Regions from separate parts of the Bradyrhizobium sp. 2TAF36 genome, predicted to be linked through region 1. Evidence: predicted binding sites of a transcription regulator. Region 1 holds the regulator's gene; each other region holds the start of a gene.

Region 1 (4,082 bases):
TAAGGGATTCTGGCGGCACGGGTTTTTCGAAGCTTAGGCATTCGCCGTGCGGCCGCCAGGATGGCAAGCGCCGGCGAAGGAAAGGGTGCAATGACCGTTTTGACCTGGTCGGATGATCGCGTCGAGCAGCTGAAAAAGCTCTGGGAGGCCGGACTTTCGGCCAGCCAGATCGCCGCTGAACTCGGCAATGTGACCCGCAATGCCGTAATCGGCAAAGTGCACCGGCTCGGCCTGTCGGGCCGCGCCAAGAGCCCTTCATCGGCAGCGCCGCGGCCGCGCAAGGCGCGCCCCGCCCAGCACATGATGCGGGTGACCCGCCCGATCGCACGCGGCAACACCGCGCTGGCGCAGGCCTTCGAAGTCGAGGTCGAGGCCGAACCGGTCACCTACGACAACGTCGTGCCGATGAGCCAGCGGCTGTCGCTGCTGGAGCTGAACGAGGCGACCTGCCACTGGCCGGTCGGCGATCCCTCGAGCCCGGATTTCTTCTTCTGCGGCGGCAAGGCGCTCTCCGGCCTGCCCTACTGCGCCCAGCACTCGCGCGTGGCGTATCAGCCCGCGGCCGATCGCCGGCGCGCGCCGGTGAAGCCGGGTCCGCGCTGAGGTCGTTCTGAGCTCGGAAAGGAGCCGTCACACGATGGCGGCTCAACAAATCCGATGTCGTCCCGGACAAGCGCGCCTCAAGCGCGCGCAGATCCGGGACCCTTAACCACCGCAAGATGTGGCTACGGGGACTCGGAGTTACCTTTTCACACAATAACCACTCGCTGTGGGTGTCCCGGACCTGCGCTTACGCTTGTCCGGGACGACACCGAGGGTGCGGCCGCAGCTCACCAAGCTTACGCCTGCTCCGCCTTCGCAAAGCGATCGTCCAGTGCGTAGCCCGCACCGCGGACGGTGCGGATCGGGTCCTGCTCGCGGCCGAGATTGAGCAGCTTGCGCAGGCGGCCGATATGGACGTCGACAGTGCGCTCGTCGATGTAGATGTCACGGCCCCAGACACTGTCGAGCAGCTGCTCGCGCGAGAATACGCGGCCGGGATGCTCCAGGAAGAACTCCAGCAGGCGATATTCGGTCGGGCCGAGATCGATCGGCCGGCCCGAACGCGCCACGCGACGCTTGTCGCGGTCAAGCTCGATGTCGCCATAGGCGAGCACCGTGGCGAGCCGCTCGGGGCTGGCGCGCCTGAGCAGGCCCTTCACGCGTGCCAGCAGCTCCGGCACCGAGAACGGCTTGACGATGTAGTCGTCGGCGCCGGTCGCAAGGCCCCGCACCCGCTCGCTCTCCTCGCCGCGCGCGGTGAGCATGATGATCGGGAGCTGCTTGGTCTCGGGCCGGGTGCGCAGCCGCCGGCACAGCTCGATGCCGGAGAGGCCCGGCAACATCCAGTCGAGCACGATCAAATCGGGGATGTGCTCCTTGAGGCGGGTGTCGGCGTCGTCGCCGCGCATCACCGTCTCGACGTCATAGCCGTCGCCTTCGAGGTTGTAGCGGAGAAGCTCGGTGAGAGCTTCCTCGTCCTCAACCACCATAATGCGTGCGCCCATGGTGTTCGTCGCTCCTTAAGTGTTCGGGACCGTCGTGGCGAAGGTCGTCATGTCGCCCTTCGGCCGCTTGTCGGTGATCGCCTGGCCCTCGATCATGTAGAACACGGTCTCGGCGATGTTGGTGGCGTGGTCACCGATGCGCTCGATGTTCTTGGCGCAGAACATCAGATGGATGCAGAACGAGATGTTGCGCGGATCCTCCATCATGTAGGTGAGGAGCTCGCGGAACAGCGAGGTGCAGATGGCGTCGACTTCCTCGTCGCCCTTCCACACCGCCATCGCCGCCGGCAGATCGTGCGCGGCATAGGCGTCCAGCACCGACTTGACCTGTTGCTGCACGAGGTCGGTCATGTGCTCCAGACCGCGGAACAGCTTGAGCGGATGGAAATCCGTCTCCAGCGCCGCGACGCGCTTGCCCATGTTCTTGGCGAGGTCGCCGATCCGCTCGAGATCGGTCGCGACGCGCATGGCGCCGACGATCTCGCGCAGATCCACCGCCATCGGCTGGCGGCGCGCGATGGTGAGAACGGCGCGCTCCTCGATCTTCTTCTGGAGCGCGTCGAGCTCGGCGTCGATGGTCACGACGCGCTGGCCGAGCGCGACGTCGCGGCGGATCAGCGCGTCGACGGAATCGACGATCATGCGCTCGGCGATGCCGCCCATCTCGGCGACCAGGCGCGTGAGCTCCTGGAGGTCGGTGTCGAAGGCCTTTGCGGTATGTTCAGAACCCATGTTCCGTCTCCTCAGCCGAACCGGCCGGTGATGTAATCCTGCGTGCGCCGGTCGGTCGGCGACGTGAAGATCTTGCTGGTGTCGTCGAACTCGATCAGCTCGCCGAGATACATGAAGGCGGTCTTGTCGGAGACGCGCGCCGCCTGCTGCATGTTGTGGGTGACGATCGCGATCGTGTAGTTCTCGGACAGCTCCTGGATCAGCTCCTCGACCTTGGCGGTCGAGATCGGGTCGAGCGCCGAGCAGGGCTCGTCGAACAAGATCACCTCGGGCCGCACCGCGACCGTGCGGGCGATGCAGAGGCGCTGCTGCTGGCCGCCGGAGAGCGACAGGCCGGAGGCGTTGAGCTTGTCCTTGACCTCGTTCCACAGCGCGCCGCCGCGCAGCGCCTTCTCGACGCGGTCGTCCATCTCGGACTTCGAGATCTTCTCGTAAAGGCGGATGCCGAAGGCGATGTTCTCGTAGATCGTCATCGGGAACGGCGTCGGCTTCTGGAACACCATGCCGACGCGGGCGCGCAGCAGATTGAGGTCCAGCTTGGGGTCGAGGACGTTGGTCTGGTCGAGCATGAGCTGACCGGTGACGCGCTGGCCCGGATAGAGGTCGTACATCCGATTGAAGATGCGCAGCAGGGTCGACTTGCCGCAGCCCGACGGGCCGATGAACGCCGTGACGCGGTTGGTGCCGAGCGCCAGATTGATGTTCTTCAGCGCGTGGTGCTCGCCGTAGTAGAAATTGAGGTTGCGCACCGTCACCTTGGCCGGAGCTTCGGGCAGCACCGGCGCCTGGGGCAAACCACCGGCCGCGCTCATCGATACGGAAAGATCACTCATTTTGCGGTCCTCTCGGCGCTCAGAATGCGCGCGCCAATATTCAGGGCAAGAACGGTCAGGGTGATGAGCAGCGCGCCGCTCCAGGCGAGCTGCTTCCAGTAGGCGTAGGGGCTCTGCACGAAATTGTTGATGGTGACCGGCAGGTTCGCCATCGTCTTGTTCAGACCCAGGCTGAAGAACTGGTTCGACAGCGCGGTGAAGAGCAGCGGCGCGGTCTCGCCGGCGACGCGGGCGGTGGCCAGCATCACGCCGGTGATGAGGCCCGAGCGCGCCGCGCGATAGGCGATGCGCTTGATCACCAGCGAGCGCGGCACGCCGAGCGCCGAGGCCGCCTCACGCAGTGCGTTCGGCACCAGCAGCAGCATGTCCTCGGTCGTGCGCAGCACCACCGGGATGACGATCACCGCAAGCGCGAGGCAGCCGGCAATCGCCGAGAAGCCGCGCATCGGCACCACCACCGCACCATAGATGAACAGGCCGATGATGATCGAGGGCGCCGACAGCAGGATGTCGTTGATGAAGCGGATCACCGAGGTCAGGCGGTCGTTGCGGCCGTACTCGGCGAGATAGGTGCCGGCGAACAGACCGAGCGGCGCGCCGATGCCGACGCCGAGCACGGTCATGATGATCGAACCCACGATGGCGTTGCGCAGGCCGCCCTCGGTCGAGCCCGGAGGCGGCGTGTCCGCAACGAAGAGCTCCAGGTTCAGGCCGGCAATGCCGTTGTAGAGCAGCGTCATCAGGATCAGCGCGAGCCATGTGACGCCGAAGGCAGCGGCAGCCAGGCAGAGCACACGGATGACGATGTCCATGCGGCGGCGGCGTGCGTAGATCGGGTTCATGTTACTTCCCCGCCTTCTTTTCAAGACGCATCAGCATCAACCGTGCAGCCGCGAGCACGAAGAATGTCAGCACGAACAGCAGCAGGCCGAGCAGGATCAGGCCCGACTGGTGCAGGCCGTCGCTCTCG
Region 2 (4,082 bases), on a different contig from region 1:
GCGTCCGGCCGACTTCAACCAGTACGGCACGCGTCGCGGCAACCATGAAGTGATGATGCGCGGCACCTTCGCCAACATCCGCATCAAGAACTTCATGCTGAAGGGCGCTGACGGAAATATCCCGGAAGGCGGTCTCACCAAGCACTGGCCCGACGGCGAGCAGATGTCGATCTACGACGCCGCGATGAAGTACCAGCAGGAGCAGGTGCCGCTGGTGGTGTTCGCCGGCGCCGAATACGGCAACGGTTCCTCGCGCGACTGGGCTGCGAAGGGCACGCGCCTGCTCGGCGTCCGCGCCGTGATCTGCCAGAGCTTCGAGCGTATCCACCGCTCCAACCTGGTCGGCATGGGCGTGCTGCCGCTGACCTTCGAAGAGGGCACCTCCTGGTCGTCGCTCGGCCTGAAGGGCGACGAGAAGGTCACGCTGCGCGGCCTGGTCGGCGACCTGAAGCCGCGTCAGAAGCTGACCGCGGAGATCGTCTCCGGCGACGGTTCGTTGCAGCGGGTTTCGCTGCTTTGCCGCATCGATACGCTGGACGAGCTCGATTACTACCGGAACGGCGGCATTCTGCACTACGTGTTGCGCAAGCTCGCGGCCTAAGCGCGAATTTGTGAACGGTGGCTCACCGCGACGTGAGTAGAAGGTTAAACGAGGGCGGCCTATCACAAGGCCGCCTTCGTGCGTTAGAACACGCGTCCGATGGTCCCGCCCGGCGGAAAACCTCGCCCTGGACGGTTAAATGTACGATGCCCGTAAGACTACGGTGACCATCAGGCGATAGGATCTTCCCCCACGCGTGCGAGGTGTGACGTTCAAAATGACTGCAATGATGGCTTCTAATCTGGTTTCGCGCTGGTCCGGTGCACTCTGGTCGGGAGCACTTGGTATCTGCGCCATCGTCGCCGTCATCCGTCCCGCCGAGGCTGATCCTCGCGCCGTAGTCGAGCTCTTCACATCGCAGGGCTGCTCCTCCTGCCCGCCCGCCGACCAGGTCATCGGCGATCTCTCCAACGACCCGTCGATCATCGCGCTGAGCATGCCGATCGACTATTGGGATTATCTCGGCTGGAAGGACACGCTTGCGGATTCGCGCTTCTCGGCGCGGCAGCGCGCCTATTCGCGCATGCGCGGCGACCGCGAGGTCTATACGCCACAAGTCGTGGTCAACGGTTCGACGCATGTCATCGGCAGCGATCGCGCCGGCATCGAGAGCGCGATCGGCAAGACCGACAACGGCGCAGGCGTAATGAGCGTGCCGGTGACGATGTCGCTTGCAGGCAAGCAGATCAACGTGTCGGTGGCGGCGAGCAAGGAGTCGGCGGTCTCGCACGGTGAGGTCTGGATCTGCTCGATCACGAAATCGGTGCCGATCGCAATCAGCCGCGGCGAAAATCGCGGACAGCAGATCACCTATCACAACGTCGTGCGCAACCTGCTCAAGGTCGGCGACTGGAACGGGCGTCCGGAAAGCTGGACGGTGCCGTTGGAAAATCTCACGCGCGACGGCGTCGACGGCGCTGTGGTCTATGTCCAGGACGGCAGCCGTGAGAAGCCGGGTGCGATGCTTGGCGCGGCGTACACGTCGCTGCACTAGATCCGATCTCTCTCGCCAGCGTCGTACTCGCTCTCACGCCTCATGGTGAGGAGCGCCCTCGCGCGCGAGGCGGACGATGCTACGCATCGCCGCGAGAACCATGCAGGCGCGGCTGATGCAGCGCGGCCTTCCATCCTGCGAGACGCCGCTTCGCCGCTCCCCAGGATGAGGGGAGAGAGTTGTCTTCGCGTTAATCAGAGGGAAGTTGGTCGTGCCGGAAACATCTCGGCACAAACCAAAAAGGACCAACTTGCGTTGGCCCTCCTTGTCGCGCGTACAGACCCGATCCTGACGGCCCCGGGGGGCTGGGGGCTGAGGAATCCGGAACCGAAAGGACCGGGTCAACGCACACAGGTCTTTTCGCAATGCAGGGCGGCAGGCGCTTGGCGGAAAAGCGGCGATATCAAGATTCCTTCTAACGATCCCGTGACGGTTTGCCGCGACAGAATTCCACTCCTGCGTGTGCTCCGATTCGCACCCGATTCAATCAGTTGAGTGAAGAGCCCCTTGCGGCGGGGAACGGTTGGCGCGATCATGCAATTGTCATGATCCGCGGTTCCGGGGACGGTCCTTCGCGGATGCGATCATGCCGCGAGATGAGGAGGCGCTCGATGAGTCTGACGCCGGAGGATGCCGATCCGAGCGAGCAGCGCGCCGTGGCGCGCCCCACCGCTGCGAATGCCCAACCCAACCGGGTGACATTCAACCGGCTGGAACTGAACCGCATCCTCAACCTCTACGGCCGCATGGTCGCCGACGGCGAGTGGCGCGACTATGCCATCGACTTCCTGAAGGACCGCGCGGTGTTCTCGGTCTTCCGCCGCGCCTCGGAGGTGCCGATCTATCGCATCGAGAAGGACCCGCGGCTGGCGCGCAAGCAGGGCATGTACAGCGTGATCTCGGCGACTGGCCTGATCCTGCGCCGCGGCCACGAGCTCGAGCGCGTGCTGCTGGTGATCGATCGCAAGCTGGCGGTGGTTTAGCCTTACGGACGGTGCCGTAGGGTGGGCAAAGGCGCACCGCGCCGTGCCCACCATCTTTCCTCAATCGCCGGGCATCTGGGCACGCTTCCGCCTTCGCTCTCCGAGCTACGGCGGACAAGTCGCTTTGCCCGCCCTACGAGACCGGGGTTATTTCGGCACCGTGCTCGCGCCTTCGCCCAGATCCCGCTGCATCATCACCGTGTCGAGCCAGCGGCCGAATTTCAGGCCAACATTGGGATGCGTGCCGATCATCTTGAAACCGCCGCGCGTGTGCACGCCGATCGAGCCGGCATTGGCGGAATCGCCGATCACCGCGATCATCTGGCGGAAGCCGCGCGCCTCGCATTCGGTGATCAGCCGGTCCAGCAGCAACGAGCCGATGCCGCGGCGGTGGAACGCGGGATCGAGATAGATCGAGTTCTCGACCGTGAAGCGGTAGGCCGGCCGCGGCCGGTAGGCGCCGGCATAGGCATAGCCGGCGACGCTACGATCGAGGATGGCGACGAAATAGGGATAGCCACCGTCGATCAGCGCGCGGTAGCGGCGCGTCATCTCGGCCAGATCCGGCGGCGCCAGCTCGAATGTCGCGGTGCCCTCGCGGACGGCCTGCTTGTAGATGGCGGTGATGGCGGGAAGGTCGGCCTCAATGGCGGGCCTGATCTCAGGTGCGGACATGGCGGCGAGATTAGAGCCTTCCCGCGGTCACTGGAAGGGGCAACGCCGCTTCCCCATGCTCCGTCATTGCCAGCGCAGCAGCCCTCCAATCTTCTCCGCTGTCATGCCCCGCGCAGGCGGGGCATCCAGTACTCCGAGACAGCGCGGCTAGAACCGAGCCGCTGCGGCGTACTGGATTGCCCGCCCCAGTGCGCAATTGCGCACAAGGCGGGCGATGACAGCGGGGGGCGTCGCGCATCCCGGCCCAAACAAAAACCCCGGCCTCTCGGCCGGGGTTCGTATCCGTTCCCTCGTCGAAGCGCTTAGTCGCGCTGGCCGAGGAGCTGCAGGAGCAGCGTGAACAGGTTGATGAAGTTCAGGTACAGCGACAGTGCGCCGGTGATGGCCGCACGCTCTGCGATGTCACCGCCGGCCGAGGCGTAGCCGTAGATGTAGTCGTTCTTCAGCCGCTGGGTGTCCCAGGCGGTGAGGCCCGCGAACACCAGCACGCCCACCACCGAGACGATGAACTGCAGCATCGTGCTCGCCAGGAACAGGTTGACCAGGCTCGCGATGATGATGCCGATCAGGCCCATGAACAGGAACGAGCCCATCCCGGTCAGATCACGCTTGGTGGTGTAGCCGTAGAGGCTCAGTGCGCCAAACGTGGCCGCGGTGATAAAGAACACCCGCACGATCGAGGTGTGCGTGAACACCAGGAAGATCGAGGACAGCGAGATGCCCATCAGCGCCGCGAACACCCAGAACAGGATCTGCGCGGTCGAGGGGGCGAGACGGTTGATGCCCGCCGAGATCACGAACACCATCGCGAGCGGCGCGAGCATGAACA
Region 3 (4,082 bases), on a different contig from region 1:
CGGACTCGCCGACGATCGCCAGCACCTCGCCGGGGTAGAGCGAGAACGACACGTCGCGGCACGCGGCGATGCGGCCATAGGATTTGCTGAGGGATTCTGCGACCAGCAGCGGCTGGTCGTTTTCGAGCTTATCGAGATCAGCCATGTCTTGATCAGCCATGTGAGCCCGCCTTGTCCTTGTACGGCGCGGCGCTGAGGCTGCCGTGATGGCCGGCGGCCTGGCGGCCCTCGCAATAGTCGGTGTCCGAGCACACGAACATGCGCCCGCCCTTGTCGTCGGTGACGATCTCGTCGAGATAGGAATTCTCGGCCGCGCACAGCGCGCAGGGCGCGTTGAAGCGGTACGGCTCGAACGGGTGATCCTCGAAATCGAGCGACACCACCTGCGTATAGGGCGGGATCGCATAGATGCGCTTCTCGCGACCGGCGCCGAACAATTGCAGCGCCGGGCAATTGTCCATCTTGGGATTGTCGAATTTCGGCGTCGGCGACGGGTCCATCACGTAGCGCGCGTTCACCTTCACCGGATAGGCGTAGGCGGTGGCGATGTGGCCGAAGCGGGCGATGTCCTCGTAGAGCTTCACATGCATCAGGCCGTATTCGGCCAGCGCATGCATGCGCCGCGTCTCGGTCTCGCGCGGTTCGAGGAAACGCAACGGCTCCGGGATCGGCACCTGATAGACCAGCACCTGGTTCGCGTGCAGCGCGGTCTCCGGGATGCGGTGACGGGTCTGGATCACGGTCGCATCTTCTGTTGCCGTGGTCGTGGCGACGCCGGCGGTCTTGGCGAAGAATTTGCGGATCGAGATCGCATTCGTCGTGTCGTCCGAGCCCTGGTCGATCACCTTCAGCACGTCCTGCGGCCCCAGGATCGCCGCGGTCACCTGCACGCCGCCGGTGCCCCAGCCATAGGGCATCGGCATTTCGCGGCTGGCGAACGGCACCTGATAACCGGGGATCGCGATCGCCTTGAGGATCGCGCGGCGGATCATCCGCTTGGTCTGCTCGTCGAGATAGGCGAAATTGTAGGCGGGCGCGTTCATTCCGCGGCCTCCTTCATGGCATCGGGCGCATTGGCCTCGGCAAATTCCTTGCGCAGCTTGCGCAGGAGCCCGAGCTCGGACTGGAAGTCGACATAGTGCGGCAGCTTCAGATGCTCGACGAAGCCGGTCGCCTGGACGTTGTCCGAATGCGACATCACGAATTCTTCATCTTGCGCCGGGGCCACGGCCTCTTCGCCGAGCTCGCGGGCACGCAGCGCCCGGTCGACCAGCGCCATCGACATGGTCTTGCGCTCGCTCTGGCCGAAGGCGAGACCATAGCCGCGGGTGAAACACGGCGCTTCCGTCGCCGAACCCTTGAATTGATTCACCATCTGGCACTCGGTGAGCTCGATGGAGCCGAGCGGCACGGCGAAGCCGACGTCCTCCGCGAAAAACTCGACCTCGACCTCGCCGAAGCGGATCTCGCCGACGAAGGGATGGTTGCGGCCGTAACCGCGCTGGGTGGAGTAACCCATGGCCAGCAGAAAGCCTTCGTCACCGCGCGCGAGGTTTTGCAGGCGCAGGTCGCGATCGGCCGGGAAGTTCAGCGGTTCGCGCGTGAGATCGCCGACGCTGGCGCCGTCTTCGGCCCGCGGCGAGGATTCGATCAGCCCGTCGCGGCCCAGAATATCGGTCACTCGCGGCGTGGGCGCCGTCGAAGCTTCTGCCGTCGCCGGCACTTCAGGCACAAAGCCCTGGCCAAGCGAGGGATCGAGCAGGCGGTGCGTATAGTCGAAGGTCGGCCCGAGGATCTGGCCGCCGGGAATATCCTTGAAGGTCGCCGACACCCGCCGCTGTACCCGCATCGCGCCGGTCTCGACCGGCTCGCTGGCGCCGAAGCGCGGCAGGGTGGCGCGGAAGGCGCGGACCAGGAAGATCGCCTCGATCAGATCCCCGCGCGCCTGCTTGATGGCGAGCGCCGCGAGCTCGCGGTCATAGAGCGACCCTTCGCTCATGACGCGGTCCACGGCGAGGCCAAGCTGCTCCGAGATCTGATCCAGCGTGACCTCGGAAACGCTCTGGTCGCCACGCCGCGCATTGGCGAGCAGGCGATGGGCGTTCTCGATGGCGCGCTCGCCGCCTTTGACTGCGACATACATGCGACTAGCTTCCCTTGTTCACGACAGGCGTGGTGCGCGGGATCGCAACCACGGCATCATCGGCGACCAGCACCAAATCGATGCCGCGCGGAAACAGCGCCTCGTTGAACTGCAGCCGTTCGAACAGGTCGAATGGCCTGATCGAGGCCTGAAGCGTCGCGACACCGTCGATGCCGGGGCCACGCAATTCGAAGCTGCGCCCCGAATCCAGGCTCTCGACCTGAAGGATCACTGTGGTCGAGCGATCCGGATATTCGTTGGTGCCGAGCGCGAAGCGTTCGAGCGCCGGAAGCAAGGCGCCGTCGCTGATCAGCGCGAAACTCGCAATCGAAGAGTCCTGCACCACCGGCGCGCCGGTGTGGAACCTGAGCCATTTCACCACGTCCGATCTCTCCGCCATCCTTGCATCGAGCCAGAGCGGCGTGTCGTGATCGAACAGCGTCAGCGCGATCGCGGCGGTGCCGCGCATCATCGGGCCGGGCGATCCCGCCATCGGCACGATGCGCTGGACCGTGCCCGGCCGCGCCATCGCGTCCATCACCGAACGAAAGGTCGATTGCGCCGACAAGACTTTGTCGACGAAACCCGGCGGCAGTTCCGCAATCGTGGTCATGGCCTCACCCCTCACCGCGCACCATGGTGTAGAAATCAACCTTCGTCGCGGCGGTCTCGGCGGCCGCCTGCTTGCGCTGGATCATAAGCTGCTCGCGCAACGGCGCGATAACGTCACGCTCCACCGCCTCGCCGAAATCACTGGACTGCGCCAGTGCGTCGCACAGCGCGATCAGCCGCGCCTTTTCGCCATCGCGCCCCAGCGTGTAGCCGAAGCCAACCTCGCCGCTCGCGAGCCGGACCGCTGCGCGAGACACCGTGGCTTCACCGAGATTGAACGGCGCGCCGTCGCCGCCGACCCGGCCGCGCAGCATGACGAGACCGTTTTCCGGCGCGCGTAGCTCCTGATGCGCCGGCAGGGCGAGAGCGCGGAGGCGAGCGGCGATCTCGCCCGCCTCCGCGTGCGCCAGCACGGCCATCGCGGCCTTGCGCTGGACTTGCTGGTTGTTGTGCTGGGTCACCAAATCCACCGAACTTTTCTGCAGAACTTGCCGAATCCAAGTTGTCTATGATAATAGACAACTTGATACGGAAGCGCCATGACTGTTTCGTGACAAACGTGTGATTTCTGAAGTAGGCTTCTCGGCGACATGAGCATGCAGGACACAGCCTCTTCGGGCGTCGCGCTGTGGCGCCTCGTTGCCGACGGCATCGAGCGCGGCATCGCCGACGGCCGCTTTGCCGCCGGCGACAAGCTGCCGGGCGAGATGGAGATCGCCGAAACCTATCGGGTGAACCGCCACACCGTGCGGCGCGCGCTGGCCGCGCTTGCCGAGCGCGGCATCGTGCGCGCCGAACGCGGCAGCGGAACCTATGTCGAGGCGCAGCGCCTCGCTTATCCCTTGCGCTCGCGCACCCGCTTCTCCGAGATCGTCGGCGCCGATGGCCGCGAACCGCATGGCCGGCTGATCGAAGCGTCCGGCGACGTCGCAACCCGCGAACTCGCGCGCGAACTGGGATTGAAGGCCGGCGCACCGCTGGTGCGAATCGAGGCGATCCGCCTCGCCGACCGCACGCCGATCTGCGTCTCCACCACCTGGCTGTCAGCGGAATTGTTCCCGGGCGCGGGTGAGGTATTCGCCGCGACGCGCTCGATGACGAAACTGCTCGAGCACTACGGCGTCCGCGACTACAGTCGCGGCGCGACCCGGATCACCGCCGGCATCGTGGACGCAACCGATGCCGCGCGGCTCGATCTGCCGCTGGGACGGCCGATCCTGGTGGTCGACGCGACCGACCACGATCTCGCCGGCAAGCCGCTGGTGACGAAGCATTCGCGGTTCGCGGCGGAGCGGGTGGAGTTTCTGGTGGAGAACGGGTGAGCGGC
Region 4 (4,082 bases), on a different contig from region 1:
CACTGGCCCGCGAAAGCACACGCTCGACCAGCCGGTCGAATTCCTCGCCCGAGAGGCCGGTGCGCTCGACCATGCGGTTGCGCTTGCGCGGCTTGGCCATGTCGGCAACGGTGCCGTCCATGTGGTCGTTGAAGGCGAACAGGTCGACGCGGCCCTCGGCGAGCCACTGGCCGATCTCGGCCTCTGCATCGAGATTGTAGGTCTCGTGCCGCAGGTGGAAACGGGTATCGGCGGCGAATTGCGGGCGCTGCCGCTCGATCGCCTCCATCAGGGTGCGCGCATTGCCGGCGCTGCGCAGGCCCGGCTCCCACGAACAGGTCGTGGCGTGAAACACCGTGGTGATGCCGTTGCTGATCGCCTGGCGGTCACTGTCGGCGAGCGCGACGTCGATCGGGAAGTCGACGCCGGCGCGCGGCATCATCTGCCGCTCGAAGGCATCGCCATGCAGATCGACGATGCCGGGCAGCACCAGCAGGTTGCGCGCATCGATCGCCAGCCGCGCACGGCCGCGAGAGGCATCGACCTGCGCAATGTCCGCGCCGGACACCAGAATGGAAGTTTCGACGAGCTCGGAGCCGATCAGGGCCCGGCCGCCCTCAAGGAAGATGTCTGTCAAGCGACCGCGCTTCGTTTGCTGGCAGGGGAACGGGTGAGGGAGCTTGCCCGTGCTTCATATGCCGAGAGGAAATCTTCAATCCCGAGCTTGCGGAAATCGGGCAGTGCTTCACGCAATTTGTCGTGATCCCAGTCCCACCAGGCGAGTCGGGCCAGCCGTCCGGCGACGTCTTCCGAGAACCGCCGCCGCACGATGCGCGCCGGATTGCCGGCGACGATGGTGTAGGCCGGCACGTCCTTGGTGACGATGGCGCCCGCCGCGATCACCGCGCCGGTGCCGATGGTGCGGCCGGGCAGCACGATCGCGCCATGGCCGATCCAGACGTCGTGGCCAATATGGACGTGATGCTGGCGCCGCCAGTCGAAGAACTCGGTGTCGTCGCTCTCGCCTTCGAAGTAGGCGCTGGAACGATAGGTGAAATGCGCCTGCGTCGCGCGATGCATCGGATGATTGCCGGGATTGATGCGGGTCATCGCCGCGATCGAGCAGAATTTTCCGATCGTGGTGTAGGTGATCTGGGCGTCGTTCACGACATAGGAGTAATCGCCCATCGCGACTTCAGTGAGGATCGTGCGCGCACCGACTTCGGTATAGGTGCCGAGCCTGGTCTCATGCAGCTTCGCCGAAGGGTCGATGGTCGGTTGAACCGAGAGCGTTTTGCCGGCCATGCTGCATCCGATAGGTCGAGGGCGGGCGTACCTCTTCGAGCGGCCTGATGACAATGTCATGACGATGCGATGACAGGGGAAGAGGTGTGTAGGATCGCCGCACCGCAACGCCGGTGTCACACAAGTGTCAAGTGCCAGCGCTAGCGGTGGCAGCCAGCTACTCTGGAGCCCTCTATGCTGGTGGTTGAAGGTCTGACGTGCCGCTTCGGCGCAAAAGCCGCGGTGGACGACGCTTCGTTTCAAATCTCCCCCGGCGGCTTCGTCGGTGTGATCGGGCGCTCCGGCGCCGGCAAGTCGACCATGCTGCGCATGATCAATCGCCTGGCGACGCCGACGCAGGGCCGCATCCTGTTCGACGGCCTCGACGTCACCGCGCTGCGCGGCAAGGAGCTGCGGCAGTGGCGGGCGCGCTCGGCGATGATTTTCCAGCAGTTCAACCTGGTCGGCCGGCTCGATGTGCTCACCAACGTGCTGATGGGGCGTCTTGCCACGATGCCGGCCTGGCGCTCGCTGACGCAGACCTGGYCCGAGCACGACAAGGCGCTGGCGATGTCGGCGCTCGAACAGTTCGATATCGCCTCACTCGCCGCCCAGCGCGCCGACCAGCTCTCCGGCGGCCAGCAGCAGCGTGTTGCGATCGCCCGCGCGCTGGTGCAGCAGCCCGACATCATCCTCGCCGACGAGCCGATCGCCTCGCTCGACCCGCGCAACACCAAGATCGTGATGGATGCGCTGCTGCGCATCAACAAGCATTTCGGCATCACCGTGCTCTGCAACCTGCATTCGCTCGATCTGGCGCGCAGCTATTGCGATCGCCTGATCGGCATGGCGCAGGGGCGCGTGGTGTTCGACGGCGCGCCGGCCGAATTGACCGACCACGTCGCGCGCGAGCTCTACGATCTCGAAGCCTCCGACGTCATGGGCGGAATGCCTGTGCCGGCGCCTGAAGGCGTGCCGGCGCTCGGAACGGCCGCGGCCGCCTGAGCTGCGCCTGTAACTGCCAATTTTTGCGTCAACCGACCCCAACCGATGAAGAGGGTATCATGATCACTCGCAGACTGGTTCTTGCCGGCGCCGCCGCGCTCGCGTTCACGACTTCGGCCTCCGCCGACGACTGGAAAGCCAAATATCCCGAACTGACCTTCGCGGTCATTCCGGCGGAAAACGCCTCGGGCGTGACCGAGCGCTGGGCGCCGTTCATGAACTATCTCTCCAAGGAATTGGGCGTGAAGGTCACGCTGCGCATCGCCAACGACTACGCCGCCGTCATCGAGGGCCAGCGCGCCGGCAACATCCATATCGCCAGCTACGGCTCGGCGTCGTTCGCCCGCGCCCGTCTGACCGGCGTCAAGACCGATGCCTTCGCCAACGACATCAACGCCGACGGTTCGACCGGCTACTACTCGGTGTTCTTCGTCAAGGCGAGCAGCCCCTACAAGAGCGTCGACCAGCTCAAGGGCAAGAACCTCGGCCTCGTCGACCCGAACTCGACCTCCGGCAACAATGTGCCGCGCTTCGAGCTCGACAAGATGGGCATCACGGATGCCGACACCTATTTCAGCAAGGTCGTCTTCACCGGTAGCCACGAGAACGCGATCCTGGCGCTGGCGCAGGGCACGGTCGACGTTGCGGCCAACCAGTGGACCAGCGATGACGATTCCACGCTGGCGCAGATGCTGACCAAGGGCATGCTGAAGAATGCCGACGGCTCGCCGATGAAGAAGGACGATTTCCGCATCATCCACAAGTCGGCGCCGATCATCAACGGCCCCTACGCCTACAATTCCGACCTGCCGGAAGATGCCAAGGCGGCGATCGCCAAGGCGTTCTTCGACGCGCCGGCCAAGGACAAGGCGGCCTTCGATCGCCTCCAGGACGGCCAGAAGAAGGGTTTCCATCCCGCCACCACCAAGGACTGGGATGGCACGATCGAGCTGATCAAGTTCGTCGATGCACTGCGTAAGAAGAAGGCGTCCTGAGTTTCGGGACGATAGCACTGGAGCCGGGTCGATGGACCCGGCTCTTTCTCTTTGATCGACCACCTTCCCTGGCCAGATGACCGTCGCGGTTTCGATCCTCCCCGAGCAGCAGCTCGCCGTGCTGAACGCGGCCTATCGCCAGGCGGTCGCGCGCAAGCGGCTCCGACTCCTGTTGGGGCTGGTGATCTTTGCCGCAGCGCTATTTCTTGCCGCGATCGGCGCGGAAGTGAACCTGCGCACCTTCTTCGCCCATTTCGGCAATTTCATCAGCTATTTCGACCGCATTCTCACGCTCGAGAGCGGCCAGCGGGTCTGGACCGATGCCGGCGAATGGCTGTGGGGCTGGCGCAAATGGCTGAAGATGCTGGGCGAGACGTTGCTGATCTCCTATGTCGGCACGCTGATCGGCGCGACCTTGGCCTTCGCCTTGAATTTCTTCGCGGCTGAGAACACCTCACCGTTGCCCTGGCTGCGCTTCGTGGTGCGCCGCCTGCTCGAATTCGCCCGCACCGTGCCGGGCATCGTCTTCGCGCTGATCTTCGTGATCGCCTTCGGCCTCGGGCCGATGGCCGGCGTGCTCGCGATCGCGATCCACTCCACCGGCGCGCTCGGCAAGTTGTTCTCCGAGATCGTTGAGAATGCCGACATGAAGCCGGTTGAAGGCATCCGCTCGACCGGCGCGAGCTGGCTCTCCTGCATGCGCTTCGCCGTGGTGCCGCAGGTGACCGCGGGCTATGCCAGCTATGCGCTGCTGCGCTTCGAGATCAACGTCCGCGAGGCCTCGGTCATGGGCTTCGTCGGTGCCGGCGGCATCGGCCA

The links. The regulator PhoB, encoded in region 1, activates phosphate uptake and scavenging genes when phosphate is short. The targets are predictions, from matches to a motif close to TGTCATNNANCTGTCAT.
Region 2: AB4Z51_RS39095 (DUF2794 domain-containing protein) is a predicted target of PhoB. The motif match lies at 2,126-2,142, and genes of this name have one in related genera.
Region 3: phnG (phosphonate C-P lyase system protein PhnG) is a predicted target of PhoB. The motif match lies at 3,295-3,311, and genes of this name have one in related genera.
Region 4: phnC (phosphonate ABC transporter ATP-binding protein) is a predicted target of PhoB. The motif match lies at 1,343-1,359, and genes of this name have one in related genera.

Annotation. Positions count from the first base shown of each region.
Region 1 is NZ_JBFRFR010000011.1:47,878-51,959, forward strand. Features, by position in the region: gene AB4Z51_RS08375 (GcrA family cell cycle regulator) at 91-603, shown strand; gene phoB (phosphate regulon transcriptional regulator PhoB) at 840-1,547, opposite strand; gene phoU (phosphate signaling complex protein PhoU) at 1,563-2,279, opposite strand; gene pstB (phosphate ABC transporter ATP-binding protein PstB) at 2,291-3,112, opposite strand; gene pstA (phosphate ABC transporter permease PstA) at 3,109-3,954, opposite strand; gene pstC (phosphate ABC transporter permease subunit PstC) at 3,956-4,082, opposite strand, start outside.
Region 2 is NZ_JBFRFR010000103.1:780-4,861, forward strand. Features, by position in the region: partial or broken gene acnA (aconitate hydratase AcnA) at 1-601, shown strand, start outside; gene AB4Z51_RS39090 (DUF1223 domain-containing protein) at 819-1,595, shown strand; gene AB4Z51_RS39095 (DUF2794 domain-containing protein) at 2,207-2,578, shown strand; gene AB4Z51_RS39100 (GNAT family N-acetyltransferase) at 2,726-3,253, opposite strand; gene AB4Z51_RS39105 (Bax inhibitor-1/YccA family protein) at 3,556-4,082, opposite strand, start outside.
Region 3 is NZ_JBFRFR010000162.1:192-4,273, reverse strand. Features, by position in the region: gene phnK (phosphonate C-P lyase system protein PhnK) at 1-145, opposite strand, end outside; gene AB4Z51_RS43350 (alpha-D-ribose 1-methylphosphonate 5-phosphate C-P-lyase PhnJ) at 153-1,043, opposite strand; gene AB4Z51_RS43345 (carbon-phosphorus lyase complex subunit PhnI) at 1,040-2,143, opposite strand; gene phnH (phosphonate C-P lyase system protein PhnH) at 2,148-2,756, opposite strand; gene phnG (phosphonate C-P lyase system protein PhnG) at 2,761-3,225, opposite strand; gene phnF (phosphonate metabolism transcriptional regulator PhnF) at 3,346-4,077, shown strand.
Region 4 is NZ_JBFRFR010000083.1:1,147-5,228, reverse strand. Features, by position in the region: gene AB4Z51_RS36050 (alpha-D-ribose 1-methylphosphonate 5-triphosphate diphosphatase) at 1-616, opposite strand, end outside; gene AB4Z51_RS36045 (chloramphenicol acetyltransferase) at 613-1,284, opposite strand; gene phnC (phosphonate ABC transporter ATP-binding protein) at 1,459-2,268, shown strand; gene phnD (phosphonate ABC transporter substrate-binding protein) at 2,328-3,263, shown strand; gene phnE (phosphonate ABC transporter, permease protein PhnE) at 3,340-4,082, shown strand, end outside.